3 regions of the Nocardia sp. CA-135398 genome follow, and region 1 is predicted to be linked to each of the others. Evidence: riboswitches for the same ligand, from Rfam matches in the RefSeq annotation. Region 1 holds a riboswitch; each other region holds the start of a gene.

Evidence for each region. A riboswitch is a leader RNA that binds a small molecule or an ion and turns the genes downstream of it on or off. The one in region 1 is predicted to bind S-adenosylmethionine.
Region 2: linked by a shared signal. The riboswitch ahead of ACQP1T_RS28345 (amino acid ABC transporter permease) and the one ahead of ACQP1T_RS03165 (rhodanese-like domain-containing protein) in region 1 are both predicted to bind S-adenosylmethionine.
Region 3: linked by a shared signal. The riboswitch ahead of metX (homoserine O-acetyltransferase MetX) and the one ahead of ACQP1T_RS03165 (rhodanese-like domain-containing protein) in region 1 are both predicted to bind S-adenosylmethionine.

The regions. Positions count from the first base shown of each region.
Region 1 is NZ_CP192084.1:692,724-702,244, reverse strand. Features, by position in the region: gene fgd (glucose-6-phosphate dehydrogenase (coenzyme-F420)) at 1-100, opposite strand, end outside; gene ACQP1T_RS03210 (HAD-IIA family hydrolase) at 510-1,265, shown strand; gene ACQP1T_RS03205 (MarR family winged helix-turn-helix transcriptional regulator) at 1,347-1,805, opposite strand; gene ACQP1T_RS03200 (DJ-1/PfpI family protein) at 1,861-2,502, opposite strand; gene ACQP1T_RS03195 (RpiB/LacA/LacB family sugar-phosphate isomerase) at 2,535-2,984, opposite strand; gene ACQP1T_RS03190 (SDR family NAD(P)-dependent oxidoreductase) at 3,074-3,817, opposite strand; gene ACQP1T_RS03185 (DUF456 domain-containing protein) at 3,948-4,430, shown strand; gene ACQP1T_RS03180 (amidohydrolase family protein) at 4,551-5,417, opposite strand; gene ACQP1T_RS03175 (FAD-dependent oxidoreductase) at 5,542-6,930, opposite strand; gene ACQP1T_RS03170 (Rv0361 family membrane protein) at 7,235-7,690, shown strand; SAM riboswitch class IV at 7,756-7,871, shown strand; gene ACQP1T_RS03165 (rhodanese-like domain-containing protein) at 7,886-8,302, shown strand; gene ACQP1T_RS03160 (O-succinylhomoserine sulfhydrylase) at 8,299-9,513, shown strand.
Region 2 is NZ_CP192084.1:6,405,105-6,414,625, reverse strand. Features, by position in the region: gene ACQP1T_RS28375 (ABC transporter permease) at 1-30, opposite strand, end outside; gene ACQP1T_RS28370 (ABC transporter permease) at 135-1,130, opposite strand; gene ACQP1T_RS28365 (ABC transporter substrate-binding protein) at 1,133-2,752, opposite strand; gene ACQP1T_RS28360 (LLM class flavin-dependent oxidoreductase) at 2,749-3,885, opposite strand; gene ACQP1T_RS28355 (ABC transporter substrate-binding protein) at 3,890-4,864, opposite strand; gene ACQP1T_RS28350 (amino acid ABC transporter ATP-binding protein) at 4,884-5,657, opposite strand; gene ACQP1T_RS28345 (amino acid ABC transporter permease) at 5,654-6,679, opposite strand; SAM riboswitch class I at 6,690-6,783, opposite strand; gene ACQP1T_RS28340 (hypothetical protein) at 7,106-7,816, shown strand; gene ACQP1T_RS28335 (glycosyltransferase) at 7,860-8,990, opposite strand; gene ACQP1T_RS28330 (LppM family (lipo)protein) at 9,017-9,521, opposite strand, start outside.
Region 3 is NZ_CP192084.1:7,701,442-7,710,956, reverse strand. Features, by position in the region: gene metX (homoserine O-acetyltransferase MetX) at 1-831, opposite strand, end outside; SAM riboswitch class IV at 1,071-1,181, opposite strand; gene ACQP1T_RS34375 (TetR family transcriptional regulator) at 1,225-1,968, opposite strand; gene ACQP1T_RS34370 (MFS transporter) at 2,101-3,594, shown strand; gene ACQP1T_RS34365 (NADP-dependent isocitrate dehydrogenase) at 3,884-5,101, shown strand; gene ACQP1T_RS34360 (MFS transporter) at 5,510-6,649, shown strand; gene ACQP1T_RS34355 (nitroreductase/quinone reductase family protein) at 6,646-6,771, opposite strand; gene ACQP1T_RS34350 (hypothetical protein) at 6,836-7,522, opposite strand; gene ACQP1T_RS34345 (hypothetical protein) at 8,203-8,613, shown strand; gene ACQP1T_RS34340 (hypothetical protein) at 8,746-9,075, shown strand; gene ACQP1T_RS34335 (hypothetical protein) at 9,322-9,492, shown strand.

The DNA of each region.
Region 1 (9,521 bases):
TGTCGAGGCCGTGTTCCTCGGCCGCCACCGCGATTTCCACCAATTCCCGCGGTCCGAACTGTTCTGCCGACGCCTTGTATCCGAGCTTCAGATCACCCATATGCGCCACTCCTGTCGCTTCGCTCAACGGTCCGTGCGGGAGGTTCCGCACACCGTCGGCCGCCTGAATCCCGCGACCGCATCCCGGTACAACCGCAAGTGCGACACCGGAGTTCCCGGGCCGCGATCGGCCTACCTGAGCGCGCGCGATCGGTTCTCACACGGCCTCCCCTCGACCATAGTCAGCCCGCGCCCGTATCCAGGGTTGCCCCCTGCTGTCGCATACCCAGTGGGCATCGCGCACAACTCACACCTTCTGCGGGATCGGCACTGGATATGCGTAAGCGGAGGAGGCGGCGCGGTGTGGGGATGGTCGCATCGGAGTCGGTATTCGCGCGCTGGATGGGCGGATAGCCGACAATTGACTCGTGAGCACACCAGATGAGCCGATCCTGTCCTACCTCACCGATATGGATGGGGTGTTGGTGCACGAAGACCATCTGGTGCCCGGCGCGGACAAGTTCCTTGCCGAGCTGCGCAGCAAGGAGATTCCCTTCCTTGTGCTCACCAATAATTCCATCCGCACGCCGCGCGATCTGCAGGCCCGCCTGCGCCACACCGGACTCGACATTCCGGAGGAGGCGATCTGGACCTCGGCGCTGGCCACCGCGACCTTCCTCAATGACCAGCGCCCCAATGGAACCGCCTACGTGGTCGGCGAATCCGGTCTCACTACCGCACTGCACGAAATCGGCTATGTGCTGACCGATAGCGATCCGGACTATGTGGTGCTCGGCGAAACCCGCACCTACTCCTTCGAGGCGATCACCACCGCGATCCGCCTGGTAGACCGGGGCGCCCGCTTCATCGCGACCAACCCGGACGCGACCGGCCCCTCCCGCGAGGGTCTGCTCCCCGCGACCGGCTCGGTCGCCGCGCTGATCACCCGTGCGACCGGTAGGGAGCCGTACTACGTAGGCAAGCCGAACCCACTGATGATGCGCTCGGCCCTACGCCGAATCGGCGCACATTCCCAGTCGACGGTGATGATCGGCGACCGGATGGACACCGATATCGTCTCGGGACTCGAGGCGGGCATGCGCACCGTCCTGGTCACCACCGGCATCTCCACCCGCGAATCCGTCGAGCAATTCCCCTACCGGCCCACCCTGGTCGTCGACTCGGTAGCCGACCTGGTCGGCCGAACCGACAGGCCCTTCGCCTGACCCGCGCAAGGGAATCGAGATCAGGTGGCGCGGGCTACTTCGCGGTTTGCCGCCATGGTTTCCACGTGATCATCTGTCCAGTTAGGGGTTCTCGGTGGGCGTGATTGCGTCCAAGGCGGCGGAGAGTTGGGTCATGAGTTGTACGGTGTGGGCGAGGTGGTCGGCGCCGAGTTGATCGGTGAGGCGCTTCGCCATGACCGCGTGGTGTGGGTTGATGCGTTTGATCGCATCGCGTCCCGCGTCGGTCACCGCGACGAGTTTGGCTCGGCGGTGCGCGGGATTCGGCTGGAATTCGGCAAGCCCCTTGTCCACCAATAGGTCCGCGATGCGCTGCACACTCTGCCGGGTGATGCCCATGGCACGGGCTATTCCGGCAACCGGCAGCGGTTCACGCAGCACCGCGCCGAGCACCTGCCACCATGCCGCCGTGATTCCGCCGGGAGCGGCCAATTCCTCTGCGATGGCGAGGAATTGACCGTTCAGCTGGAATGAGGTGATCGCGACCGCGGCGAAGAGTTCCTGCTCGGGCGTGTCACTCATATCGGAACTCCTGTTCTGCGCCTTCCCGGATCGGCGATCATCCGCGAATTCTTCCTCACACGGAAGCGATGGCCCGCTGCGCCTGGTACTCGGAAAGCTCGGCGAATGCCGCCGGATCGCTCTGACCGAACAAGCGGTACCACGCGTCGAGCACATGCGGTTCATAGACATCGAGCCTGCGCAGCACCTCACGAGCGAATTCGAACGGCGCGGTCGGGCCCGCCGTGATGAGATCGCCGTCCAGCACCGCCGCCTGGTCCAGATAGCGATCACCGCCCGAATATCCGCTGTAGGCAAGGTATTCCGCGGCGGCACCGGTATGCGCGTGGTTATCGAGCAGCCCCGCCTTCGCCAATCCGAAGGTGGCACCGCAGATCGCCGCGACCGGAACCCCCGCGTCCAGGAACTCCCGCGCCTTCTGCGCGAAGGGCTCGAGTTCACCTGTCTCCCAGGTGTCGGCACCCGGCAGGATCAGCATCGCGCTCGCGGCGGGCGTGAGATCGGCGAGCACCACATCCGGAACGACGCGCATCCCGCCCGTCGTAGTGATCGGATCAGCGGTGAACCCGACGGTCTGCACGCGAAAGGTTCCCGGCGCCTTCTGCCAGAGGGGCCGATTGATATGCGCGGTCGCCGCGCCGACCTCCCAATCGGCGAGCGTGTCGTAAACGGCCATGTGCACTGTTTTCGTAGGCATGACAGTATGCTGTCATATTTGACAGCATACTGTCAATGATGCCCGCGTTCGATCTTCGACAAATGCGCGATATTGGCGCGATCCTCCGCATCCGCACTCGGTTCACCGGCGAACCACGCATCCAGAATCTCCGTCAGCTCCGCACGGGAAGTCGAACGCAGGCTCAGCGCAAGCACATTCGCGTCATTCCATTTCCGCGCACCGGCCGCCGTCGCCGCATCCACACACAGCGCGGCCCTGATCCCCGCCACCTTGTTGGCGGCAATAGAAGCCCCCGTTCCGGTCCAACAGCACACCACCCCCTGGTCCGCCCGCCCCTCGGCCACATCCCGTGCCGCCGCCTCACTGGCCCAAGCCCAGTCATCGCGCTCACTGTCCGACAACGCCCCGTGCACTACCGTCTCGAATCCCCGCCGCCCGAGCTCCACCACCAGCTCCTCGGCCACCCCCACCCGTTCATCCGCCGCAACCGAAATTCGCATATCCCAAGCGTAATAACGCCCGCACCGCACAACCGGCGAAAACGGCGAGCGGCCCGTCCTCGGTTCCCAGGACGGGCCACCCGCGCCGGTCACCAGCCGACAGGACCGAGGCGGTCGATGAAGATCCCGGTCGGGCCGTCGGCGTCGATCGTCGCGAGTTCGACGATCGAGTCGGTCCCCTCGGTGACCGTCATTTGGCCGGTGTGATGGTTCATATCGGTGGCGGCGAACCTACGATTCGCGACCTCGCCGGGTGTGGCGACATTGAACTTGATCTTCGGGAGCGCCTGGGCGTACCGCACGGTAATCATGTTCAGCGCCGCTTTCGACGAGCTGTAGGCGAGTTCGTGCATCTTCGATACCGGCTGATCCGGATCGGTCACCACCGCGAACGAACCGCCCCCACTGGACACCATCACCACCCGCGGATTGTCCGCCGCCTCCAGCAAGGGCAGAAACGCATGCGTGACCCGGATCGGTCCATACACGTTGGTGTCGTAGACGGAATGAATTTCGTCAGCCGTCGCGTCCGCGGGCGCGACAATATTTCCTGGCGCACCGGCATTGTTGATCAGCACATCCAGCCGATCGGTGTGCTCCCGAACGAGCCGCACCGCGTCGGACACCGACTCGTCCGAGGTCACGTCCAACGGGACCACGACTACCTTCACCCCATCAGCGGCGAGTTTGTCCGCGGCGGCCTGTCCCCGAGCTTCGTCGCGCGAACCGAGGAAGACCATCCACCCCTGTTCCCCGAGCCGCCGCGCCGCTTCGAGACCGAGCCCCTTGTTGGCTCCGGTGATCAACACTGTGGTCTGTTCTGTGTTCGTCATGCCCACTGAGACGTCCGCTCCCGCCCGCCCTGTGACAACCTGTGAGCGGCGTCACAAAGACCGGAAAATTCATGGCAGTGGGCCAGAATCCTGGCAGGCGTGACAAGACGCGGAAAGCGGAGGACCGGCAGTGTCAGCTTGGGGTGAGGTCGTTGTCGGCCTGGTAATTCTGGTCGGCCTGGTCGGGATCATCGTCCCGATACTGCCGGGCGCCATCTTGATCTTCGGGGCCATCGCCGTGTGGGCGTTCATGACCGGGGGCACGACGGCGTGGATCGTATTCGCCATCAGCACAGCCTTCTTGGTGCTGTCCGGCGTCATCAAATACACCTGGCCGGGGCGGAAGATGAAGGATGCGGGCGTATCCAATCGCGCGCTGTTCGTCGGCGCGATCTTCGGCATCGTGGGCTTTTTCCTCATCCCGGTGGTCGGGTTGTTCGTGGGATTCGTTCTGGGCGTATACCTTTCGGAGCTGCAGCGGCTCCGCGACAACCAACCCGCTTGGCAGGCAACGGTTCATGCGCTCGAGGGGGTCGGATTGTCGATGCTGATCGAGCTCTTCGGCGCGCTGTTGGCCACGGGCGTGTGGGTCATCGGCGCGATCATCGCCTGATCGTCAGCATTGGCGGCACAACGTCGGCGATCGCGGGTGTGCGCGGACGGGCAGTCTGTCGCGGCTAGCCGGCGACGTCGGCGAGCACCCTCGTCACACGCTGTGCCCCCGGTCCACCGCTCACTCGATGATCGGGAACGGAATCGTATCCGCTGGTTCCGGTAGCTGATCGCGCCGCAGCGGCAGCGTCGGCTGTTCGGTGCGGTGGATCGGCAGCGTCGGCATCGGATCGACCGGAATCGCACGTTCGCGGGCGGGAAGTCGATAGAACGCCCGCGCATTGTCCTCCAGCACCTTGAACATATCGGTGCCGACCACATCGCAGATCAGATCGACATCGGAATCCTGGAACGGCCGTCCCGCCCGGGTGCCGGGCAGATCGGTACCGAACATCAGCGCCTCGGGATTGACCGCGTGGATCCGGCGCAGCGTATCGGACACCTTCATCTGCACGCGCCCGAAACCGGTCGCCTTGACCCGCGCCCCGCGATCCACCAGATCCAGCAGATAGGGCAGACCCTCCTCGGACATGCCGAGGTGGTCGATGGAGAGCACCGGCAGCTTCGAGATCACCGGCTCCATCGAGGTGAGCATGGTGCCGTCGATATACACCTCGACATGCCAGCCGACGAGGTCGTGCGCACGCAATGCCTGCAGCGTCATCGCGGTGATATCGGCAGCCGCGCGCTTGACATTGAACCGCAGCCCGCGCACCCCGATCCGGTCGAGTTCGATGATCTCTTCGTCGGTGGCGTCCGGGTCCAGCGCCGTGACGCCGACCCATCCCTCGCCGAGCTCCGCGAGCGCCGCTTTCAGGTAGGTCTGATCGGTGCCTTGGAAGGATCCGCTGACCACGGCGCCGCCGCCGACATCGAAGCGCGACATGCGCTTTCGATAATCGGCGATGGTGAACGGGTCGGGCAGGTAGCCCTGGTTCTCGGCCAGCGGGAACCGCGGGTCGAAGATGTGGAGATGGGCATCGAACACTTGTACAGAATGCCTCAGGGACGGAATTTCCGCTGCCGCGGACCCGACAGATTTCGCGCGGCCGCGGCCGTGTCGGTTTGTCGAGTACCACAGGAGGTGACGCTCACCCCCTGCGGCATTCGCACTAGACCTTGTGCGGCTCGCTGGCGCGCAGCATGTCCTCGCGCTCGACGACCTTGACGCGCTCGCGGCCCTCCGGCTCGCCGAGGGCGCGCTCGTGCGCGTCGAGGCGGTACCAGCCCTGCCAGGTGGTGAACGGGATGCCCTTGCCCTCGAGGAATTCGGTGACGGCATCCAGTTCCGGCTCGGCGGCCGGGGTGAAGTTCACACTGTCGTCGAGCAGGCAGGCCACGGTCTCGTTGGCGTCGCCCTTGGTGTGGCCGATCAGGCCGACCGGACCGCGCTTGATCCAGCCGGTGACGTAGGTGGCGGGCAGGTAGCGGTCCGCACCGTCGGCGTCCTCGTCGGCGAGGACGCGTCCGGCCTCGTTCGGGACGACACCGGCCTGATCGTCGAACGGCAGATTGGTGAGGTTCTGCGACAGGTAGCCGACGGCGCGGTAGACGGCCTGGACGTCCCAGTCCTTGAATACGCCGGTGCCCTTGACATTGCCGGTGCCGTCGAGCTGGGTGCGCTCGGTGCGCAGACCCACGACCCTGCCGTCCTCACCGAGGATCTCGGATGGGGATTCGAAGAAGTGCAGGAACAGCTTGTGCGGGCGGTTGCCGACATCGCGGATGGCCCACTGCTCCAGGGTGTTGGCGATCATGTCGACCTGCTTGGAGTGCCGACGCGCGGCCTCGGAGCCCTCGTCGTAGTCGATGTCCTCGGGATCGACGATGACCTCGATGGTCGGGGAATGGTCGAGTTCGCGCAGCTCGAGCGGGGTGAACTTGGCCTGCGCCGGGCCGCGGCGACCGAAGACGTGCACCTCGATCGCCTTATTGGCCTTCAGTCCGTTGTAGACGTTCGGCGGGATCTCGGTCGGCAGCAGTTCGTCGCCGGTCTTGGCCAGCACGCGCGCCACGTCGAGCGCGACATTGCCGACGCCGAGGACCGCGACCTTCTCCGCCTCCAGCGGCCAGGTGCGCGGCACGTCCGGATGGCCGTCGTACCAGGAGACGAAGTCCGCGGCGCCGTAGCTGCCATCCAGGTCGATGCCCGGGATCGGCAGCGCGCGGTCGGCGTTGGCGCCGGTGGAGAAGATCACCGCGTCATAGAACGTGCGCAGATCGTCGAGGGTGATGTCGGTGCCGTAGTCGATATTGCCGAGCAGGCGGACCTGCGGCTTGTCCAGCACCTTGTGCAGGGCGGTGATGATGCCCTTGATGCGCGGATGGTCCGGCGCGACGCCGTAGCGGATCAACCCGAACGGCGCGGGCATGCGCTCGTACAGGTCGATGCTCACCTCGGCATCGGACTTCATCAACGCGTCGGCGGCGTAGATACCGGCCGGTCCCGCGCCCACGATCGCGATGCGAAGCGGGCGAGTCGCTGCACTGTCTTCGGTCATCTTTACGCGCACCCTTATGGTCGAAACAATTAACGGCGTCAGTCTTAGCTTAGGCTAACTTGACGCACCCTCTCGATCGCATCTGCCGATGCGAACAGGCGGCCATCTCGGCTATGACAGCAGGCCGCAGTCTCGCGATTCTATCGGTGGCACAGCACGCGCCCCGCGGCGGTGCGTACACCGGGTGTTTGCTACCCGGCCCACCTACCGTGACTACCCGCTCTGCGCGCTTCTATCGAATCCGCGCGTCGCCGGTATCGGGGCCGAATGCCTGATACCACCGCCCACCAGGGATGATCGACTCATGACAGAGCAGCAGGGCACCGATGAAGAACCCGTAATCGTGGTCGATCAGACCGATCGTCGCTCCATGGTGCCGTTCATCGCGGCGGCCGTCTTCGCGGCTGTCGTGCTGCTCGCGATCGTGCTCGGTGCGGTGCTCTCGCCAGCTGAGAAAAATGTCACAGAATCGGACAAGATCGCGGCGGCGGTGCAGCGCTACGCGGAGGCCCGCACCACCACCGACAACACGCCGCCGCCTGGCGTGGCCTGTTCGGGATTCGACGAGAGCAAGACGCCGCTCGCCGGTCAGTTCGGTGGGGCCGCCGCCGGAAAGTCGATCAAGGTAACCAAGATTGAGAACGCGATCGTCGACGGCGATAAGGCCAAGGCGACGGTGACCATCGCGGTCGATGGGCGGGAGACCCCGGCGACCTGGAATCTGATCCGCTCACAAGACCGCTGGATCGTCTGCGGTTGATTGCTTATGCGCGACGCGAAATGGGGTTTGACATGGCGGCCCCTGCCCAGGCAATCTCATTTTCAGGTCATGAGTACCAGTGCCAAGCCCCGGCTGACTGGTCGGCAACCCTCCTCCGCGGTGGGGTGCTCCGGGTGACGACCTGGCCGCGACCCAATCCCAGGTGCGGCAAGCGTGGATTCACAGGAGGATCGCATGACATATGCCGGTGACATCACCCCACAGCAGGCGTGGGAGTTGTTGCAGGACAATCCCGAAGCCGTCTTGGTAGACGTGCGCACCGAGGCCGAATGGCGCTTCGTCGGTGTGCCGGATACGAGTTCGATCGACCGGCCGACGGTGCTGATCGAATGGGTGGACAGCAACGGCGCCCGCAACGGTGAGTTCGTCGAGCAGCTGAGCAAGGCGCTGGAGGGTCGCGATCCGGCGGCGCCGGTCGTCTTCCTCTGTCGCTCCGGACAGCGTTCCGTCGGTGCGGCCGTGGCCGCGACCGGGGCTGGTATCGCCCCGTCGTTCAATGTGCTGGAGGGCTTCGAAGGCCCGATCGACGAGTTCGGACATCGTGGCGGCTCCGGCTGGCGCGCCATCGGCCTGCCGTGGCGGCAGTCATGATCACCGGTGGTGCGTTCGACAAGCCGCTGCCCGAAGGCGTCGGTCCCGCCACGCTCGGTGTGCGAGGTGGGCTGCGTCGCTCGGGATTCGAGGAAACCGCCGAGGCGCTGTATCTGTCCTCCGGTTTCGTCTATGAGAGCGCCGAGGCGGCCGAGGCCGCGTTCACCGGCGATATCGAGCATTTCGTCTACTCCCGCTACGGCAACCCGACGGTCGCCATGTTCGAGGAGCGGCTGCGTCTGATCGACGGCGCCGAAGCATGTTTCGCGACCGCGAGCGGTATGTCGGCCGTATTCACCGCGCTCGGTGCGCTTTTGGGCGCGGGCGACCGACTCGTGGCCGCGCGCAGCCTGTTCGGCTCGTGCTTCGTGGTGTGCAACGAGATTCTGCCGCGCTGGGGTGTGGAGACGGTCTTCGTCGACGGCGATGATCTGGATCAATGGGAGCAGGCGCTTTCGGTGCCGACCCAGGCCGTGTTCTTCGAGACACCGGCCAACCCGATGCAGACGCTGGTCGACGTGCGTCGGGTGACCGAACTCGCGCATGCCGCGGGCGCGAAAGTGGTGCTGGACAACGTCTTTGCCACGCCGCTGCTGCAGCGCGGTTTCGACCTCGGTGCCGATGTGCTGGTGTATTCGGGCACCAAGCACATCGATGGTCAGGGCCGGGTGCTCGGTGGTGCGATCCTCGGCGCCCAGGACTACATCGACGGTCCGGTGAAAACCCTCATGCGCCATACCGGTCCGGCGCTGAGCCCGTTCAACGCGTGGACCCTGCTCAAGGGTTTGGAGACCATGCCGCTGCGGGTGCGTCATTCCACCGAATCCGCACTGCGCATCGCGCGGTTCCTCGAGAGCAACAAATCCGTCTCATGGGTGCGCTACCCGTACCTGGAGTCGCATCCGCAGTACGACCTGGCGATCAGCCAGATGAGCGGCGGCGGCACCGTGGTCACCTTCGAACTGAACGCGCCCGAGGACGAGGCCAAGAAGCGCGCCTTCGAGGTCCTCAACCGTCTGCGCATCATCGATATCTCCAACAACCTCGGCGACTCCAAAACCCTCATCACCCATCCGGCCACCACAACCCACCGCGCCATGGGCCCCGAAGGCCGCGCCACCATCGGACTATCCGACGGCGTCGTGCGCATTTCAGTGGGGCTGGAGGATGTCGAGGATCTGCTGGGCGACTTGGACTTCGCGCTGAGTTAGAGCTCGAG
Region 2 (9,521 bases), 3.0 Mb from region 1:
CCGCGGCGACTCATCGGCGACATCAACCATGATCGGTCACCTGCTTTCGGCCGGGCCACGGTGCGAGACCGTGGCCGCTGACTCCGGCCGTCGGTGCCAGTGCGGCGTTATCGCGCGCCGTAACGAGGAGTAGCTCAGGCACGGACGGCCACCTCCTCCGCGATATCGGTATCGGAACCGGTTGTCGCACGGCGGGATCGACCGGCGATGCGTGGATCGAGCAGCGGATACAGCAGGTCCACCGCCAGATTCACGGTGACGAAGACGGTCGAGGTGAGCAGCACGATGCCCTGCACGACCGGAATGTCCTGGGCCAGTACCGAGGTCTGGGTGAGCCGACCCACGCCCTGACGGGCGAAAACGGTCTCCACCACGACGGATCCGGCGAGCATATTGCCGACCAGCACCCCGGCAATGGTGAAGGTCGGCACGCTGGCCGGACGCAGCACATGTTTGCGCAGCACCCATCCGCGCGAGCCGCCTTTGGCGAGCGCCACATCCACAAACGGTTGACGCCAGGTCGAAGCGAGGCCAGCGGCGAGCACTTGGGCCAGCACCGCCCCGATCGGGATGGCGAGGGTGAGCGCGGGCAGCACCGTGCCCTCGAGACCGTGTCCGCCGAAGGCCGGGGCGAGCCGCCAGTGGAACGAGAACAGTTGCAGCAGTAGCAGTCCGGTCCAGAATGTCGGCACCGAAACCCCGAGGGAGGGCAGCGAACCGAGTGCGTCACGCAACCAGGGGCGGCGGACGTAGGTCGCCGCGAAGGCCACACTCACGCCGCCGAGCACCGCGAAAACCAGTGCCAGACCGGCCAATCCGAGGGTATTGGGCAGTGCGTCGCCGAGTGCGGTCGTGACCGGCTGGCCGGTGCCGATGGAGTGCCCGAGGTCGCCGGTCAGCGCGTGGGTCAGCGCGGTCCAATACTGTTCCCAGAGCGGACGATCGAGTCCGTAGCGCGCCTGCAGTTCGGCGATCGCGGCCTTGTCGATCGGGGTTCCCGCGCCCGCACCGTCGGCCGCGATGGAGACCGGGTCGGCGGGCAGCAGGTAGAGCACCACGAACGAAATGGTGAACGCCGCCCACAGCACCCATATCGCCTGCAGAATCCGCACAACCACATACCGAGCCATGGCTACCGCCCGCTCAACCAGGTGTCGAAGAACTGCAACCGAGCCGAGGCCTCGAACTTCAGATCCTGCACGCTCTGCGCCGCACCGATGGCCTGTGACAGTTCGACCGTCGGAATCCACAGCCCCGCATCGAGTACGGCCTGTTGCGCGGTGCGGACCAATGCGGTGCGTGCGGCGGTGTCCGAGGCGCTCAGCTGACCGTCGAGCACATCATCCAATGCCGGGATGCGTTCGCGGGCATTGAGATTGCGCCCGTCGACACTGAAGGAGGTGCGCAGAATGTCACCGTCGGCACGAGTGGTGTTGTAGTAGGTGGTGTCGAAATCCTTGACGTTCTGTCGTGCTGTGCTCTCCGGACCCGACACCAGATCCAGCTTCAGCTCCACACCCACCTGGCGCAGCTGCTGCTGCACCAGCTCCAGGATGGCCTGATTGCCCGCGAACGCCTGACTGAACAGCACCGAGAAGGACAGGCGTTCACCATTTTTCGCGCGGATACCGTCACCTCCGGGCGTCCAGCCCGCCTGGTCCAGGATGCCGCGCGCCTTGGCCGGGTCGTAACTCAGTCGGGCCGAAAGATCCTGGTAGCCGGGCGTGCTGCTGGCCAATGTGCTGGTGGCGGCTTTGAACTGCGGGCCGAGTACGGTATCCACCAGCTGTTTCCGGTCGATCGCGGGCAGCAGGGCCTGGCGCACCGCGGCATCGCGCAGCGGCCCACGGGTGACGTTGGTCTGGAAGCCGAACGGCACACCGGGATTCGCGGTGCTCAATACCCGCCCGCTCGCGGCCTCGATCTGCGGTGCGTCCTGTGGCAGCGCATCGCTGACGGCGTCGAGCTGGCCGGAGATGAGACTGCCGGTGCGGACACCGGATTCGGGCACCACCGTGAACTCGATCTTGTCCAGATATGCCGCGCCCTGATGGGCGAAGACCGCCGAACCCCAGCTGTATCCGGCACGCTTGGCCAGGGTGGCCGAGGCATCCTGGCGCCAGGACGCATAGGTGAACGGACCGCTGCCGACATTGTCGCCCAGGCAGCGCTGATCGGCGGGCTTCGCCGTGGTGACATCGCCCTGAATGCCGAGCTGCGCGGTCGAGGACGCCTGCAGGAACTGGGCATTGGGCTTGCTGAATTCGACCCGTGCGGTCAGCTTGTCGACCGCGGTGGTGCCGACGTAGTTGGTCAGATAGCTGGAGCCGAGCGGCGCCTTGGCCCCGCCCAGTTTGATCACCGAATCGAAGGTGTTGCGCACCGAATCCGCGGTGAGCGGGGTGCCGTCGCTGAAGGTGACACCGTCGGCGAGATGGAAGGTGAACACCTTCGCGTCGGGGGAGATCTCCCAGCTCTTGGCCAGCCACGGCTTGATCTCACCGGTCTTCGGATCCTGATCGGTCAGCGAATCCACGATCTGGCGGGTCACATACAGCGTCTGATTGGTGCCGGACTGCGCCGGATCCGAGCACGTCGGCGCCTGCGAAAGGCCATAGCGCAGGGTGCCGCCCGGTTGTGGCGGACCCGCGTCGGCGCCGCCGGTAGCCGAATCACTGCCGCAGGCGGCGAGACTCGCGGCCGCGGTGACGGCGGCGGCCACGGCCGCGATTCGGTGGCGGGGACGGATCACTGTGGTACTCCAGATGTTTCGGTGCGGACGAGTTCGCCGCGGGAATCGATGTCGTATTCGATGGGACGTGCGGTGGCGCGACCGTTCGGAGCGGTGGCCAGTGGTCGGCTCGGAATGCGTCGGCGTAGTTCGGGTGCGACTTCGGCCTGGAAGAGTTCGAGGCTGGCGCGATGTTGCGACTCGCCGCGGCCGTCGCGTTCGGCGGACAGATGGATCACCTCGTGCCCCAAGGCCTCATGCTGGCGCCCCACCTTGTCGATCACCTGCTCCGGGCTGCCGACCAGCGCCGAACTGCGCGCGACGAAATCGTCGAGCGTCTCGAAGACGATCGGCAGCCCGAGCTTGCGCGCCAACCCGAGTCGAGCCTCGAAGATCGGGCGATACACGTCGAGTGCCTCCTGTGACGTGCGCGCCACATGAAATCCCGCGGTGCCCGCGCCGACCAGGGCCTCGGCCGGATCGTGCCCGTAGTGCTCCCAACGCTCCCGATAGTGGCGCACCAGTTCGGCATACGGTTCGATCGGATTGGTGACATTCGCCGAGAACAGCGGATCACCGTGGCGCGCGGCGAGTTCCACCGAATCGCGGCTGGTCGCGCTGCCGTGCCAGATGCGAATACGCGGCTGCCATGGCCGCGGCAGCGCCTTGGCCTCGATCAGCTCCGGCCGGAATCGGCCCGACCAGGTCACGGTGTCGCTGTCCCACAGCGCCCGGAACAGTTCGTAGCCTTCGCGATTGCGATCCCACTGGTCCTCGGCGGTGACGTGATACAGCTTCGCCTGCGCCGCACCGTTGCCTTTACCGATGATCAGTTCGAGGCGGCCGCCGGAGAGATTGTCCAGCGTCGAATAGTCCTCGAACGCGCGCACCGGGTCCAACAGACTCAGCGTGGTGACGGCGGTGAAAAGACTGATCCGCGCGGTGACCGCGGCGATATGGGACAGGATCACCGGCGGTGCGGCCGAGAGGAACGGATCCTCGTGCCGCTCACCGACGGCGAAGCCGTCGTAGCCGAGTTCCTCGGCGATGCGAGCCTGGCCGATGACATCGAGTAGTCGGTCCCTGGTCTCGGGCAGCCGACCGGTATGCGGATCCGGCACCCGGGTGACGAGGGTGAACAGCAGGAACTTCATGCGTTCACGACTTCTTCGGTAGGCCGGGCGGATTGATCCGCGAACTCGGCACGGTCTCGGTCCGCAACCCCCAGCGATCGATGACCTGCTGGTAGGTGCCGGTCTGGATGGCGTTGTTGATGGCCTTGTTGATGGGGCCGATCAGCCCGTTGTCCTTCTTGGTGAGCACACCGATCTCGCCCTGCAATGTGTCACCGGCGCCGGAGAAGGTCGCGACGATCTTGGTCTGATTCGCCGTGCTGCTGTGATAGATCGCGGACGGGTTCGGGCCGATGTAGCCGTCCAGGCGCTGTGAGGCCAGCGCCAGGTAATAGTCGGTGACCTGCTGGAAGTAGGCGATATCGATCGGGCGCAGGCCCTCGGCGATATTCTGCTCGTTCCACTTGACCAGCAGCTGCTCCTGATTGGTACCGCTGCCGACGCCGATCCGCTTGCCCGCCAGGCTCTTACGATCCTTGTATTCCAGCGTGCTCTGCTTGGGGATCTCCAGCGCGACGGTGTCATTGCGGTAGGTGGCGAAGTCGTATTTCTCCTTGCGCTCCTCGGTCACGGTGACGTTGGAGATGAAGACATCGGCCTCGCCGGAGTCGACCCGCACGAAGTTCTGCGACCAATCGGCCACCTGCGCAACGAGTTTCAGCCCGAGGATATCGGCGACGAGTGAGGCGAAATCGACCTCGGACCCGACAATGGTCTTATCGTCGGTGGCGTAGAACCGCAAAGGCGGTGCGGCACCGCCGGATCCGGTGACAACCAGCGTGCCGCGATCCCGAATGGCCTGCGGCAGTTCGGCGGCAATGGCGTCGACCTTGGGCGCGTGGATCCGGCCGGACTGACCGGGGGAGAGGTCGAAGGTGATCGAACCGGCGGGCTGCGCGGAGTTTTCCGCGTCCGGATCGGTGCCGCAGCCGGTGGCCAGCAAGGCGACCGTGGCGGCCAGGCCGACCAGGGCAGAGAGCTTCATCGAATACCTGTTCATCGGGGAGCGCGCACCGCGCTCAGCGGACTCGGGACAGAAATGCGCGGGTGCGCGGGTGTTGCGGGTTGTCCAGTACGTCGGCGGGCGGACCTTGTTCGACGACCACGCCGCCGTCGAGGAATACGACGGTGTCGGCGACCTCACGGGCGAAACCGATTTCGTGGGTGACGATCACCAGTGCGGTCCCGCCGTCGGCGAGATCGCGGATCACATCGAGGACTTCGCCGACGAGTTCCGGATCCAATGCGGAGGTGGGTTCGTCGAAGAGGATCACCGGCGGTCGCAGTGCCAACGCGCGCGCGATGGCCACGCGCTGCTGTTGACCGCCGGACAGCCGCCGCGGATAGGCGTCGCTCAGTTCGCCGATGCCGACCCGCGCGAGCAATTCCCGTGCCTCGGTCTCGATTTCCGCACGCGGGCGGCCCTGCGCGGAAATCGGTGCGAGCGTGACATTGTCGAGCACCGTCAGATGCGGGAAGAGATTGAACTGCTGGAAGACGAAGCCGATATGCGAGCGCTGCTTGCGCACTTCGCGGTCCGACAGCGCGTGCAACTTATTGCGGCGCAGCCGATATCCGATCAACTCGCCGTCGATGTGCACGGTGCCCGCATCCAGCGGCTCCAGGTGATTGACCACCCGCAGCAGCGTCGACTTGCCGGAGCCGGACGGTCCGATCACGGTGACCACTTCACCGGCGCGCACGGTCAGGTCGATGCCAGCCAGTACGTCGGTGCCGCCGTAGGACTTTCGCACGCCGCGCACTTCGACTGCCGCCGCCACCGGCGCGCTCATCGGGTTGCCCCGCGCGGTGCGGCGGAACCGACTTCGGCGATTTCGCGTAGCCTGCGCCACACCCTCTGCACCGGTGTCGGTGGCGGCGTGCGGTGCGCGCCCTTGGCGTAGTGGCGTTCGATATAGAACTGCACCACCGACAGAATCGTGGTCAGCACGATGTACCAGACGGTGGCCACCATGAGCAGTGGCACCACCCGGCCGTTGCGCCCGTAGATCACCTGGACCTGGTAGAACAGTTCCGCGATCGCCATGACCGACACGATCGAGGTGCCCTTGAACAGGCTGATCACCTCATTGGTCGCATTCGGCAGAATCGAGCGCATGGCCTGCGGGACGATGACCGTGCGGAACTGGCGCACCCGTGGAATGCCCAGCGCCGCGGCCGCTTCCAGCTGCCCCGGATCGACCGAAATGTATCCGGCCCGGATGATCTCGGCCGCATACGCCGCCTGATGCAATGCGAGTCCGATGACCGCCGCGGTGAACCCGCTGATCACCCCGTTCACCTCGAAGGTGAGAAAGGAAGGGCCGAATGGGATTCCGAGCGAAATCGTGTTGTACAGGTAGGCGATGTTGAACCAGAACAGCAACTGCACGATCAGCGGAATCGAGCGGAACGCCCAGATATAGACCCACGAGATCACCCGCAGCACCGGATTATTCGACAGCCGGGCGATCGCCAATGCCGTGCCGATCAGGAATCCCAGTGCCGTACCCCACAGGGTCAGCTCCAAGGTGACCTTCAGCGCCGACAGCACCGATTTCGCGGTGAAGTACTTGGCGAACGTCGACCAATCCCAGCCGGGGTTGGTGGCCAGTCCGTGGATGAATTGTGCGAGCAGTACCAGTGCGATGGCACTGACCACCCAGCGCCACGGGTGCCAGGACCTGGCGATCGCGGGTGCATCGGTGATGCCTGCGGTAGCGGCGGGTGCACCCGATGCGGCGGCATCGGGTGTGTGGGCACCCGGTATCGGTACATCCGATACCGGAGTATCGGATGCGACGGACGCGCTCATGGTTCCGGTTCCTCCATCGTTCCCGGCGGAAGCACCCGCACCCGGTGACCGGGGGGTTGCTGCGACGTCGATGAGCCAGGTCTCTCGGTCGCTCTGGATGGTGTGTCCGACGCCGAGCACGGGTCGGTCAATGGGTCTAGCCGAAATATCATGCGAAGCAGGCGAAGTCCGGCACAAGGGTACGAATCAGCCTGAGCGCAGACCTTGTTTACATGGCCATGAGCAGGCACTATTGGCCCGGTTGTGCAGTGGATCGTGGCATTTCGGATATGGTTCTGCGCGCGCTGTTCGTCCGGATTGCCCCGCTGTGGTTTGCCGCGGCGGCGCGCGGCACGACCGTGTCGCTCGCCGAAATAGCCGCTGTTGCGAAGGTTTGCCGGAGTACTCTCGGACCTCGATTCGTGCCCGACGATGAGGAGGTTCGCCGTGACCCTGCTGCGCCGTCTGACGACGCTAACCGCCATCGCGACCGGTTCGGTCGCGCTGGCTCTCTCCCCCGGCATCGCCGCCGCCGGTCCGGCGCCGATGCCCGAACCAGCTGTTCCGGCCGCGACCTCCCCGCCTGCCCAGGCCGCGCCCGGTGATCTGTTGGCCGCTTACCGAACCGTTGTCGAGGCGCTGCGCACCTTCGGCATCGACCCGTTCCTATATCCCGCCGTCGCGCCGTTCTGCTCGGCCACCGGCAGCCTCGGTCTGGTCCCCGCCGTTGCGGGGGCGGTGCCCGGCCCGTGGCCGAAAGCTACGGTGGCCATTCCGGGCCTCGACCCGGCCGCCGTCAAGGCGGGGCAAGTCATGTTCACCTTCGTCCCCTACGGCCTCGGCCCGGACGGCACCAACGCCACGGGCATGAATGTCGCCTGGGTCAACCTGGCCAATGGCCGCAGTGGCGTCACCGCCATGGGATCGATCCCCGATGTGGTCCGCACGATGGTGCCCGCCGAAACCCCGACCGAGATAAGGCCACTGGCCGAACGTGCCATCCAAGACTTCTTCGCCGCCTTCCCGGTCGGCGGGGTACGCGCGGTTCCGGTCGACACCGGATCCGGCACGGTACTCGCCGCGGTCTTCGGAACCGTCGACAACGGCGGCAAGTCCTGCTTCTTCCTCCCGACGATAGGACTCACCTCGGTGCGCTGACTACGTCTCGGCCGATGCCGCCATGGATTCCACCTGATCTTGATCAGCGGGTGGGTGTGAGGGGGCGGGCCTTCCAGGTCAAGGTGTTGTGGTGGTGGGCGCGGCGGGAGCGGGTCCAGAGGCGGAGGTAGGCGTCGATGGAGAGTGGATGTGCCAGGGCCGCGAGGATGTCCGTGCGGGTCGTGGTGCCGCGTTCCAGTGAGCGCGCGAGGAGGCGGCTGGCGACTGCGGCGCTGTAACCGATGAGACCGGCGGTGCGTACCGAACCTCGGCCACCGATCGCAGCCAGTGGGGGCACCCAGTAGGCCAGTGCCGCAACAGCTCCCACTGCCGCACCGCCGGTTGTCCTACCGCCGTAGGCGGACCACAGCCAGCGGCTGTAGCCGTCCTCCAGTTCGGCTGCGCCGCGGTACATTCGGGTGCTCGCCGCTCGGCCTGCCGCGACCAGCGCGGTCCGGCGACCCGAACGACGCAGTGCGCGAGCGATATCCAGGTCCTCGGTGGGGCTCGCGGCGACCGCGGTGTGACCGCCGATGGCGCGGTAGGCGGTTGCGTCGAAGACCAGGAACTGGCCGCATGCGACTGCCGTCGAGGGGCGCAGGCTGCGATTGGCGGCGACGATCGGCAGGCTCGCCGCCCACGACCAGCACAGCAGCGGCTGCACCAGCGCCTCGGCCAGTGATTCGGTCGCCTGGTACGGCCACGGTGACAACAAGGCGGCTCGGCTACGGCGCAATTCGGCGGTCGCCGCGGCGATCGCATTCGGTGCCAATCGCACGTCGGCGTCGAGAAAGATCAACACCGTGGCATCCGCCAATTCGGCCAGTCGCGCGCAGGCTGCGGCCTTCCCGGTCCATCCGGGTGCGGGTTCGGCCTCGGAACGGAACACCGTGAAGCGCGAATCACCCGCGATCGCTTCGAGTGCGGCCGCTTCGGTCCCGTCCGACGACGCATCGTCGAGAATCAGCACCCGCAGGCGCGGCACACCCACTTGACCGCGGAGATCATCGATCAGTTCGGGCAGTCGCGCGGCCTCGTCGCGAGCCGGGATACACACCGTGACCGGCTCGATCACCGTAGTAGGTCCGGTCGACAGCCTGCGCACCGTCACGCGGTTGAATAATGCGGTCCCGCAACCGAACAGCGCGATACCCGCGCCCGTCCACGCGGCGATCGCCGCGCCGGTGCGCAGGGTTCGCGTCAGCGGCGGGTCAGTGAACGCCACAGATTGCTCAGTGAGAAGTCGCTTTCGGGTGCACCGGGCGGCGCCGGATTGCGGTCCATATAGGCGATGGCGGCGATGATCGCGGCGACGGCCAGAGTGATACCGCCGACGATGCCAGCCCAGCCCGCGAAGGAGCGGGTGTTCGGGTCGGAATAGCTGACCTCGGCGCGCACCGTGGAGACATCGCCGGGCGGCAGTTTCCAGGAGACGGTCGAGTCGTCCTCGCGATTGCCATTGGTCTTGGCGACGCGGGCTGGGAAAGCCACCGTGAACTGCACGTCCGACCCATGCGGCGGAACGGATTTCAGATCGACCCGGCCATTGAGGCTGACCAGGTCGCCGGTGCGCTGGAACGACAGGTTGAACATGCCCTGGGTCTGATCGGAGAGCGCGCCGAGTTGGCCGACCTCGCCGAAGGACAGATCCTCGAAGAACACCTTGCTGCCGACATAACCGTCCTGGCTGTACGGCTCCACCCGC
Region 3 (9,515 bases), 1.7 Mb from region 1:
TTCGGCTTGGTGATCCAGGTAGCTCTGCACCGCGTAGCGGCCGCCGTTGCGCGGATCCTCATCGCCCTGCGCGTTGTTCTCGAAGCGGTGATCGAGTTCGCTTTCGGTGCGGTAGGTCAGGTGCGCGATGCGGCGGGCGATGCCCATGCCGGTCATCGGGGCGCGATCGGTGTCGTGATAATCGCCGCCCTGCCAATCGGGATCGGCCTTGATGGCGGCGATTTGCGTTGTCTGCGTGCCGATCTGGTCGGCGGTGGCGCGTGCGCCGACGGCGAGCACCAGCGCGGATGCGACCCGCTCCGGCGCGCCGACCATCCACTCCAGCACTCGCATACCGCCCATCGAACCGCCGACGACGGCGGCCAGGCGTTCGATGCCGAGCAGATCGAGCAGCGCCGCTTCCGCGGTCACCTGATCCCGGATCGAGATCTCCGGAAACCTTGCGCCCCAAGGCTTTCCATCCGGCGCCAGCGTCGACGGGCCGGTGCTGCCCTTGCAGCCGCCGAGCACATTCGTCGCGACGACGCACCATTCGTCGGTATCCACCGGTGCGCCCGGCCCGACCATGCCGTCCCACCAGCCGGGCAGCGGATGGATGTCGTCGGGTACCCCCACGACATGCGAATCGCCGGTCAGCGCGTGCTCGACGAGCACCACATTGTCCAGTGCGGGGGAGAGTTCGCCCCAGCGCTGTACGGCCAGATGAACGTCCGGGATGACAGCGCCGCTCTCCAGCCGCACATCCCCGATGGCGATGATGCCGAGCCTCCCGTCCGGCGGTGGCAGGGCCACCGTGGCGGAACGCGCGGTACGAGGGTCGGTCACAGTCACGTCGTCGCCGCCGTGAAACCGACCCGCCGCGCACAGTGCGTCGCCGACGCCGGGGGAATCACGAGGGAACGCACATCCCCGATGTTAACTACCCGGCTGAACCGGGCCGCGGTCCGGTAGACCGGGAGTCCGGCCGCGGACGCGATGGGGTCACTCATATCGTGCTCCAAAGGGTTGTTCGCCTGCGGTCTTATCGGGGTGCGGGTGACGGACGACAACTCATCGGAAAAACCTCCTGAAGTGCGCGCTTGCCCTCGACCATCGAGAGCCCGGTCATCACCCGGAGCACCCCACCGCTGCTGGAGGGTTGCCGTCCAGCAAGCCGGGGCTTCGCGCTGGCACTCATGACCTGACGGACATGGTAACCGGCGGGCGGGCGGCGACTGAAATCCGTTACCGGGTTTCCACCGGCTCGGTCGCGGGCCGCCCGGTGCACACGCGCATGAATTCGTCGAACGATGTGGTGAATCCGTTGCGGGCCTCGGCGGCGGCCGCGGCGGTGTCCTCCTCGTCGAAGATCGAGTTCTGGCACTCCATGCTGAGATGGCCGATCAGCTGCCAGGCGCCGACGACCAGCCGCACCGGCAGCGCGTCGGGCTGGGTGCCGAGTCGCTCGGCGATCACGTCGGCGATCGCGGCGTTTTTATCGTCGGCCAGTTCCATGCTCTGCGCGCTGACCGTCGGACTGCTGCGCAGGATTCGCTGCATCTGCTGGAAGCGGCGGAATGACAGCGGTCCGTCGACACTCGCCGCAGCCTGGTCGACGACCTGCAAGAAGGCCTCGCGCAGCGATTGCAGCTCATTGCCGGTGACCGGGAGTCCGCGCAGGCATTCGGCGATCGCCAGTCCGAAATCCTTGACCGGCCCGAGGACGATGGCCTCTTTGCTGTCGAAATACCGGTTGATCGTGCGCGGGGACACATCCGCGCGGTCGGCGATCTGTTCGACCGTCGTCGCGTCGAATCCCTGTGCGTCGCACAGGTCGAGTGCCACCTCGATGATGCGCAAACGGGTCTGCTGCTTCTTGCGCTCGCGCAATCCCGGACCGCCGGACGCACTGGTCCCTGGATTCGCTGGGGCGCGCACAGCGTCCTCGGCTGTGGCGCTCGCGCCGATCGGCGTCGATGACTCGAGCATGGCCCCATGCTATCGCAATCGGGCGGGTTTGTGTCCTCAACGGTCAAATGTCGGAGTGCGACATTTTTCTCTTGACGACAAATGTCTGTAGATGACAGGATGGCTGCACGAACTTCGGACTAGGAGACCAAGGTGAGCGAGACTGCGACAGCGGTGGAAGTTCTGGAGAAGCAAACGAGTTCGGCACGCTGGTGGGCCCTGGGGGTGATCGCCTTGGCCCAGCTCATGGTGGTGCTCGACGCCACCATCGTGACCATCTCGCTGCCCTTCGCCCAACAGGATCTCGAGATCAGCGACGGCAATCGGCAGTGGATGCTGACCGCCTACACCCTGATCTTCGGCGGTCTGCTGCTGCTCGGCGGACGGCTGGCCGACTACCTCGGCCGGCGACGGATCTTCATCGTCGGCCTGGTCGGCTTCGCCGGGGCGTCGGCGGTGGCCGGTCTGGCGCAGAACGGCGCGGAGCTGTTCGCCGGACGGGCGCTGCAGGGCGCGTTCGCGGCTCTGCTGGCTCCCGCGGCGCTGTCACTGCTCTCGGTGACCTTCACCGAGGCCAAGGAGCGCGCGACCGCCTTCGGCGTCTTCGCCGGTATTTCCGCGGGTGGTGCGGCTCTCGGCCTGATCGCCGGTGGCGCGCTGACCGAATACGCCTCCTGGCGCTGGTGCCTGCTGGTGAACACCCCGATCGCCCTGCTCGCGCTGCTCGGCGCGCTGGCATTCGTGCTGAAGGATGTGCCGACACCGCGCATCGGCGGTTACGACGTGCCCGGTGCGGTCACCGTGACGCTCGGTCTGATCGCCATCGTGTACGGGTTCAGCCGCGCCGCCGAGGACGGCTGGCTGGCTGGCAGCACCCTCGGCTTGCTCGTCATCGGCGTCGCGCTGCTGATCGCCTTCGTCGCCATCGAGCGTCGCTCGGCGAATCCGTTGCTGCCGCTGCATATTCCGGGTGAGATCAACCGCGGTGGCGCCTTCCTGGCCGCGCTGCTGATCCCGATCGCGATGTTCGCGATGTTCCTGTTCCTGAGCTACTACTTCCAGATCACCCTCGGCTACTCGTCGCTGAAGGCCGGCTTCGCCTTCCTGCCGTTCCCGGCGGGCATCGCGATCTCGGCCGGTGTCACCAGTGCGCTGCTGCCGAAGCTGGGCCCGCGGCCGCTGATGGTCGTCGGTGCCGTGCTCGGCGTGCTCGGTCTGGTGTGGCTGGCGCAGTTGGGCTACGGCGACGGTTACGCGGTCAGCGTGCTGCCCGCGCAGTTGCTGATCGCGCTCGGTATGGGCCCGCTGTTCGTCGGGATGCAGACGGTCGCGCTGCATCAGGTCGAGGAAGCGGACTCGGGTGTGGCCAGTGCATTGTTGAATGCGGCACAGCAGGTCGGCGGCGCGGTCGGCACCGCGCTGCTCACCACCATCTCGGTGCAGACGGCCAAGACCTACGCGCAGAACAATCCGACCATGGACAATCTGCTGGCCCGCGCTTCGATCCACAGCTACGACGTGGCGTTCTATGTCGGCGCCGGATTCTTCCTCGCGGCAATTCCGGTGATCGCGTTGATGATTCGGGACAAGCCGGAGAATCTGATCGAGGGATCCGAGGAGGACGCCCGGATTCCGGTCGCGATCTGATCCTGAAATAGCGATGTCCGGGTATCCGATGGGATGCCCGGACATCGCTATTTCGGCAGGGTGTCGGCACCGCCGACCTACTTGTCGGTAACAATTTCGGGCGGCTTCACATGGGGGGCTGCCCGCGCGGTGAGGTCAATGGCAGCAGTACGCTTGTCTTGTTTGCACCACTCGTCTCGCGGACAACGCGGGACATATACGTTGTCTGTTGGAACAGCTGGGGTCCGCTCACAAGCGTGTTCGCCTGGCCGTGCAATAAGGGCACCATCCTAGGAGGACACGAAGATCCATGTCCAAGATCAAGGTTGAAGGCACCGTCGTCGAACTCGACGGCGACGAGATGACCCGGATCATCTGGCAGTTCATCAAGGACAAGCTGATCCACCCGTATCTCGATGTGAACCTCGAGTACTACGACCTCGGCATCGAATATCGGGACAAGACAGACGACCAGGTCACGATCGACGCCGCGAATGCGATCAAGGAGCACGGTGTCGGCGTCAAGTGCGCCACGATCACTCCGGATGAGGCCCGGGTCGAGGAATTCGGCCTGAAGAAGATGTGGCGCTCGCCCAATGGCACCATCCGCAACATCCTCGGTGGCACCATCTTCCGCGCGCCGATCATCATCTCGAATGTGCCGCGTCTGGTCCCCGGCTGGACCAAGCCCATCATCATCGGCCGTCACGCGTTCGGCGATCAGTACCGCGCCACCGACTTCAAGGTCTTCCAGGGCGGCACCGTCACCCTCACCTTCACCCCCGAGGACGGCAGCGAGCCGATCGTGCACGAGGTCGTGAAGATGCCCGAGGACGGCGGCGTCGTCATGGGTATGTACAACTTCAAGAAGTCCATCGAGGACTTCGCGCGGGCCTCGTTCAACTACGGCCTGCAGCAGAACTACCCGGTCTACATGTCGACCAAGAACACCATCCTCAAGGCCTACGACGGCATGTTCAAGGACACCTTCCAGGAGGTGTTCGACGCCGAGTTCAAGACCCAGTTCGACGCGGCGGGCCTCACCTACGAGCACCGCCTGATCGACGATATGGTCGCCTCCTCCATGAAGTGGGAGGGCGGCTACGTCTGGGCCTGCAAGAACTACGACGGCGACGTGCAGTCCGACACCGTGGCGCAGGGCTTCGGCTCGCTCGGCCTGATGACCTCGGTGCTGCTCACTCCGGACGGCCGGACCTGTGAGGCCGAAGCCGCGCACGGCACCGTTACCCGGCACTACCGCCAGCACCAGCAGGGCAAGCCGACCTCGACCAACCCGATCGCGTCGATCTTCGCCTGGACCCGCGGCCTCGAGCACCGCGGCAAGCTGGACAACACCCCCGAGGTAATCGGCTTCGCGCAGACGCTCGAGGACGTCGTCATCAAGACCGTCGAGGGCGGCCAGATGACCAAGGACCTGGCGCTGCTCGTCGGCGGCGATCAGGGCTACCTGACCACCGAGGAGTTCCTCGGTGCGCTCGACGCCAACCTGGCCCGCGCCCTGCGCTGACGGGGTGAACTGAATACCCGGCGCTGGGCAAGAGCCAGCGCCGGGCGCGACATACGGGCACCCGCACCACACCGCTAGCGACTGCTTGCAGGTCGCTCGAAAGGGTCGGTGGTACGGGTGCCCGCACTGTTTCGCGACCCGGGGGTCACTTGACGCCTGTATCGGCGATGCGAAGCCTCGGATCGCGGTGTCCTGTGCGGGAATCGAGCAGCGGTTGCCATCCGGTGCCCGAAATGTGCGGTATGCGGGTGAGACTTTCGATTTCTCGATGCTGACGTGGGGGAACTCACGCTTGCTCGGGAAGCGTCGGCGGTCGCCGGACGGTTACATGAAGTTGTGACCAGTTCCGTAGCAACGCAGAGTCCCGCACGTGCCGAGGCCGAGCGGACGGACTGGCATATTCCGGCGATGCTGGCGCTGGCCCTCGGTGGATTCGGAATCGGCACAACCGAATTCGTCACCATGGGTTTGCTGCCCGATATCGCGAGCGCCATGAGCGTGTCCGAGCCGACGGCAGGGCATGCCGTATCGGCCTATGCGCTCGGTGTTGTCGTCGGCGCTCCGCTGATCGCCGCACTGGCCGCACGGGTGCCGCGCAAACGTCTGCTAGTCGCCCTGATGGTGGCGTTCACCATCGGAAATGCGGCGACGGTTATCGCGCCCACATTCGAAACTCTGGTCATCGCGCGGTTCTTATCGGGCCTGCCGCACGGCGCGTACTTCGGTGTCGCGTCGCTGGCCGCCGCGACGCTGGCGCCGGTGGGGCAGCGTGCCAAGGCGGTTGCCGCGGTTATGCTCGGATTGAGCGCCGCCAACGTTGTCGGCGTTCCCAGCGCGACCTGGCTGGGCCAGCATCTCGGCTGGCGCGATGCCTTCGTGGTGGTCGCGGTGATCGGTGTCGCCACCGTCGCGGCCCTGATCCGCTTCGTTCCGGAGCTGCACGGTATCCGGATCACCAATCCGATGACCGAACTCGGCGCATTGCGGCGCCCGCAGGTGCTGCTGACCCTGCTGGTCGGCGCGATCGGCTTCGGCGGCATGTTCGCCGTCTACACCTACATCACCACCACCTTGACCGATGTGGCCGGTCTGCGGCTCGGACTGGTGCCGTTCGTGCTCATGCTCTTCGGACTCGGAATGGTCGCTGGCAATATCGTCGGCGGCATTCTGGCCGACCGCGGCGTCGACCGGGCGATCTACGTCTCGATGATCGCCATGGTGGTCATCCTCGCGGGATTCGTTGCCGCCGCGCACAATCCATACACGGCGGCCATCAGCGCGTTCTTGGTCGGCGCGTCAGGTGCGGCGCTCGCGCCAGGTCTACAGACCCGACTGATGGATGTCGCCGCCGACGCCCAGACCCTCGCCGCGGCGCTCAATCATGCGGCGCTCAATATCGCCAATGCGGCGGGTGCGTGGTTGGGTGGGCTCGTTATCGCGGCGGGGCTGGGCTATACCGCGCCCGCTACGGTCGGGGCGGGCTTGGCCGTGGTTGGTGTGCTGCTGTTCATGGTGACTGTGTGGGCTGGTCGTCGCTCGGTGGCTTAGGTGTTGGGTTCCAGTGCGACGACGGGGATCACTCGATCGGTCTTGGTCTCGTATTCGGCGAAGCCTGGCATGACCTGCACCATTGCCGCGTAGAGCCGATCGCGTTCCGGTCCTGCGGTGATCGGGGTGGTGGAGCGGTAGGCCGACGGATCCGGCCAACGCCTTCACCGCGTCGTCGCCATCGAATCATCCAGACCCCAGGTCTGCCCGCGCCCGTTCAGCGATCTCATCGATGCTGGTGTCTTTCAGGAACTTCTCGATCGCCGTGATCCCCGCCGTCGCGACCCGACGCCACTCGTCGTCGTCTGTGAGTGCGCCCGGTTGACGATCGAGGTGGTTTCGGACCACCACCAAGGAGGAGTCGGGTGCAACCATCAAATCTGTTATCGCGCGGTCCCGGCGCTCTAGGGAGGGGCCCACCTCGCTGCCCACGATCCGCATCGCAACTTCCGCGCGCATATGAGCTTGCAGAGGTTCCTGAAGTTTGTTCATTTCCGCTGTGATAGTGGCCCGGTCGGGTGGATGGGCGCCCAACGCAACATTGATCCGCTGCAACTGGACGCTGAGGTTGATGGTAGAAGTCGCATACTCCACATACACCTCACGACGATCCTTGCGCACCGCCTGCGCTGCGGTGAAATGCTCCTGCCGGTTCATCTCCGTGCTGCTGACACTGGTGGATGCCCACGCTGATATCCCAGCTGAAATCACAGCCGCAGCGACTGCGGTGACCAGCGCGTATCGTCCGTTCCGTGTCGCGATCCGCAGATCGCGTTGAAGTGCTGCCAAGTCGAACGAGGACGCTGGCACCGAAGGTTCGGCCGGACCGGCGGACTCCTGAGGAGTCCTCGGCTTGGAGGTCTCGTCTTCCATGAGCTCAAATTACGTAGGAGCTGTCCTCAAAGGGCCAGGCGCGCGCGAGTGTGGTCAGTTCTCGATGGCCACCCTGCCGCCGCTGCGGAGTTGAGCGCATATTTGTATAGGGTTTCTGGCCGCCGGTAACTCCCACTTCGCGTCAGTTCTCGGCGGTCAGGTGGCGGTAGGGGGGTCGAGGAACATCGCTGAGAAATCCGGCGCTTAGCCAGTACCGCACATAGCCACGCACTATGTGCGGCAACTCGGACGCCGACCTGGGCGGATAGGCCGTGCGGAGGGTTTCGGCTCCCGAAACTATCTGCGGTACATGGCTTACCGCCGGATTTGGAGCTAGTGGACCTCACGGGCCGATTACTACTGGAACCCCCTGGAGCGGGATCCGGCTGGCCGGTACTTGCAATGAAACCAGGTGGGATCGTCCCTGCTGCGTCATCGAGGTCACTGAGACCGCATCGGACATCGTGCAGGACTGTCGGCAGGGCGATCCCGCCCGTCGCGGCATGGGTTTCGGCTGCGCGGCCGGTCGGGGATGGATTTGCCGGCGATGCGTTGACATGGGCAGATCGGGTGCTCACGCTTATTTGAGGCAGCGTGTTCCCTGCGTTGACTGAGCAGTTCATCGATGTGCCGTAGGACGCACCTGGACCAGGGTGCGGCAAACCACAACGGAGGTTTCGATGTCTGGCAGTAGCAAAGGCAGCAAGGCCAAGGCCGTGAAGGCCCAGCCGATGAGGCAACAGCAGCAACAGCAACCCGCCGTTCAGGCTGACACCGAGAAGACGCCGTGGTCTGCGGCACGCGATCGCGCATCGGTGACAACCAGAGCGCGCCCCAGTACGTACCAGATACTCAACGACACCGACTCGGTCGTCGCCGTGCTCGCGGTAAAGGGCGGTCAAGCCGCTATGCACCAGCTCTTCACCCTTGAGCCGAACCAAACTAGCAGCGTCTTCACAAATTCCGACATCGGCGACTACCTCATCGTCAAACGCTGCAATGGCACTTGGATCTCGTCCGACACGGGCTACGCGGCGGATTGGCAGGGGCCGCCGAATGACGGCAACCTGACCCGTGTTTCCGCTCTCTAGCGATGAGCTCAACGCAACAGGGCGGATACCGCCGGATGCCAGAGTTTCGTGCGGCGTGCCGGCCGTCGGCGCAGGGTGGTAGGGCGACCGGCTCCCTGGGATGGATCACCGACACAGCGATGGGAGATGCGAATGACTCAGCAGAGTAGCGAGATCACCGAAGTCGAGCGTGCAGCACAGGAAGAGGCCACCGGGATCCTCTCGAAGATCCTGGGCATGTTGGTCTCATCGCCGACGCCGGAGGGCGCCGAGGGAACCGCGGGGACCGGCGGCGAGTACGACGGCCCGTTCCCCCACAATGCCGCGGTGCGGGGCCACCCGGAGGTCCAGGCGGCCCTGCTGGACCTGCAGAAGAAGGGGGATTACTACATAGCCCAGCTCGTGTGGCGCTGCTGGGGCCACGCCAACGAATGGGACGGTGGCCTGCTGAACGCTCTGCGGTCGTTTGGCTACAAGGTCTGAGCGCAGAGATCCACACTCGTTCCGGACCGCGCGGCACGACCGCGAGGCTCTGACATCCGGAACTCACACCGCGCAGCCCCGGACTCCGAGTCCGGGGCTGCGCCGGATGTCGATTGCTCGGCGTCGCCATCGACGGGGACATCCCAAGCCGATCGACCCCGGCGTCGCGGCGCACGGCGAGGGGATTGTGGTGCTCGGTGGCGAGGCATGCCTCCTCGCCCCGCCCGCTGGCGTCCGGGTCGAGGTGTGGACATCGACGAGCCCTCCGAGCGCGGGATCGAGGGCATCGAGCGGATACGCCTGATCCGCGACGACATCACCACCCGCGTCCACACCCTGCTCACCGGGCTGCGGGAAATCGCCGTCAACGGGAAACCCCAGCGCCCCGCACTGACGTTCACCGGGAAAAATTACTGACACCGAGTGGGAAAAGCCCAGCT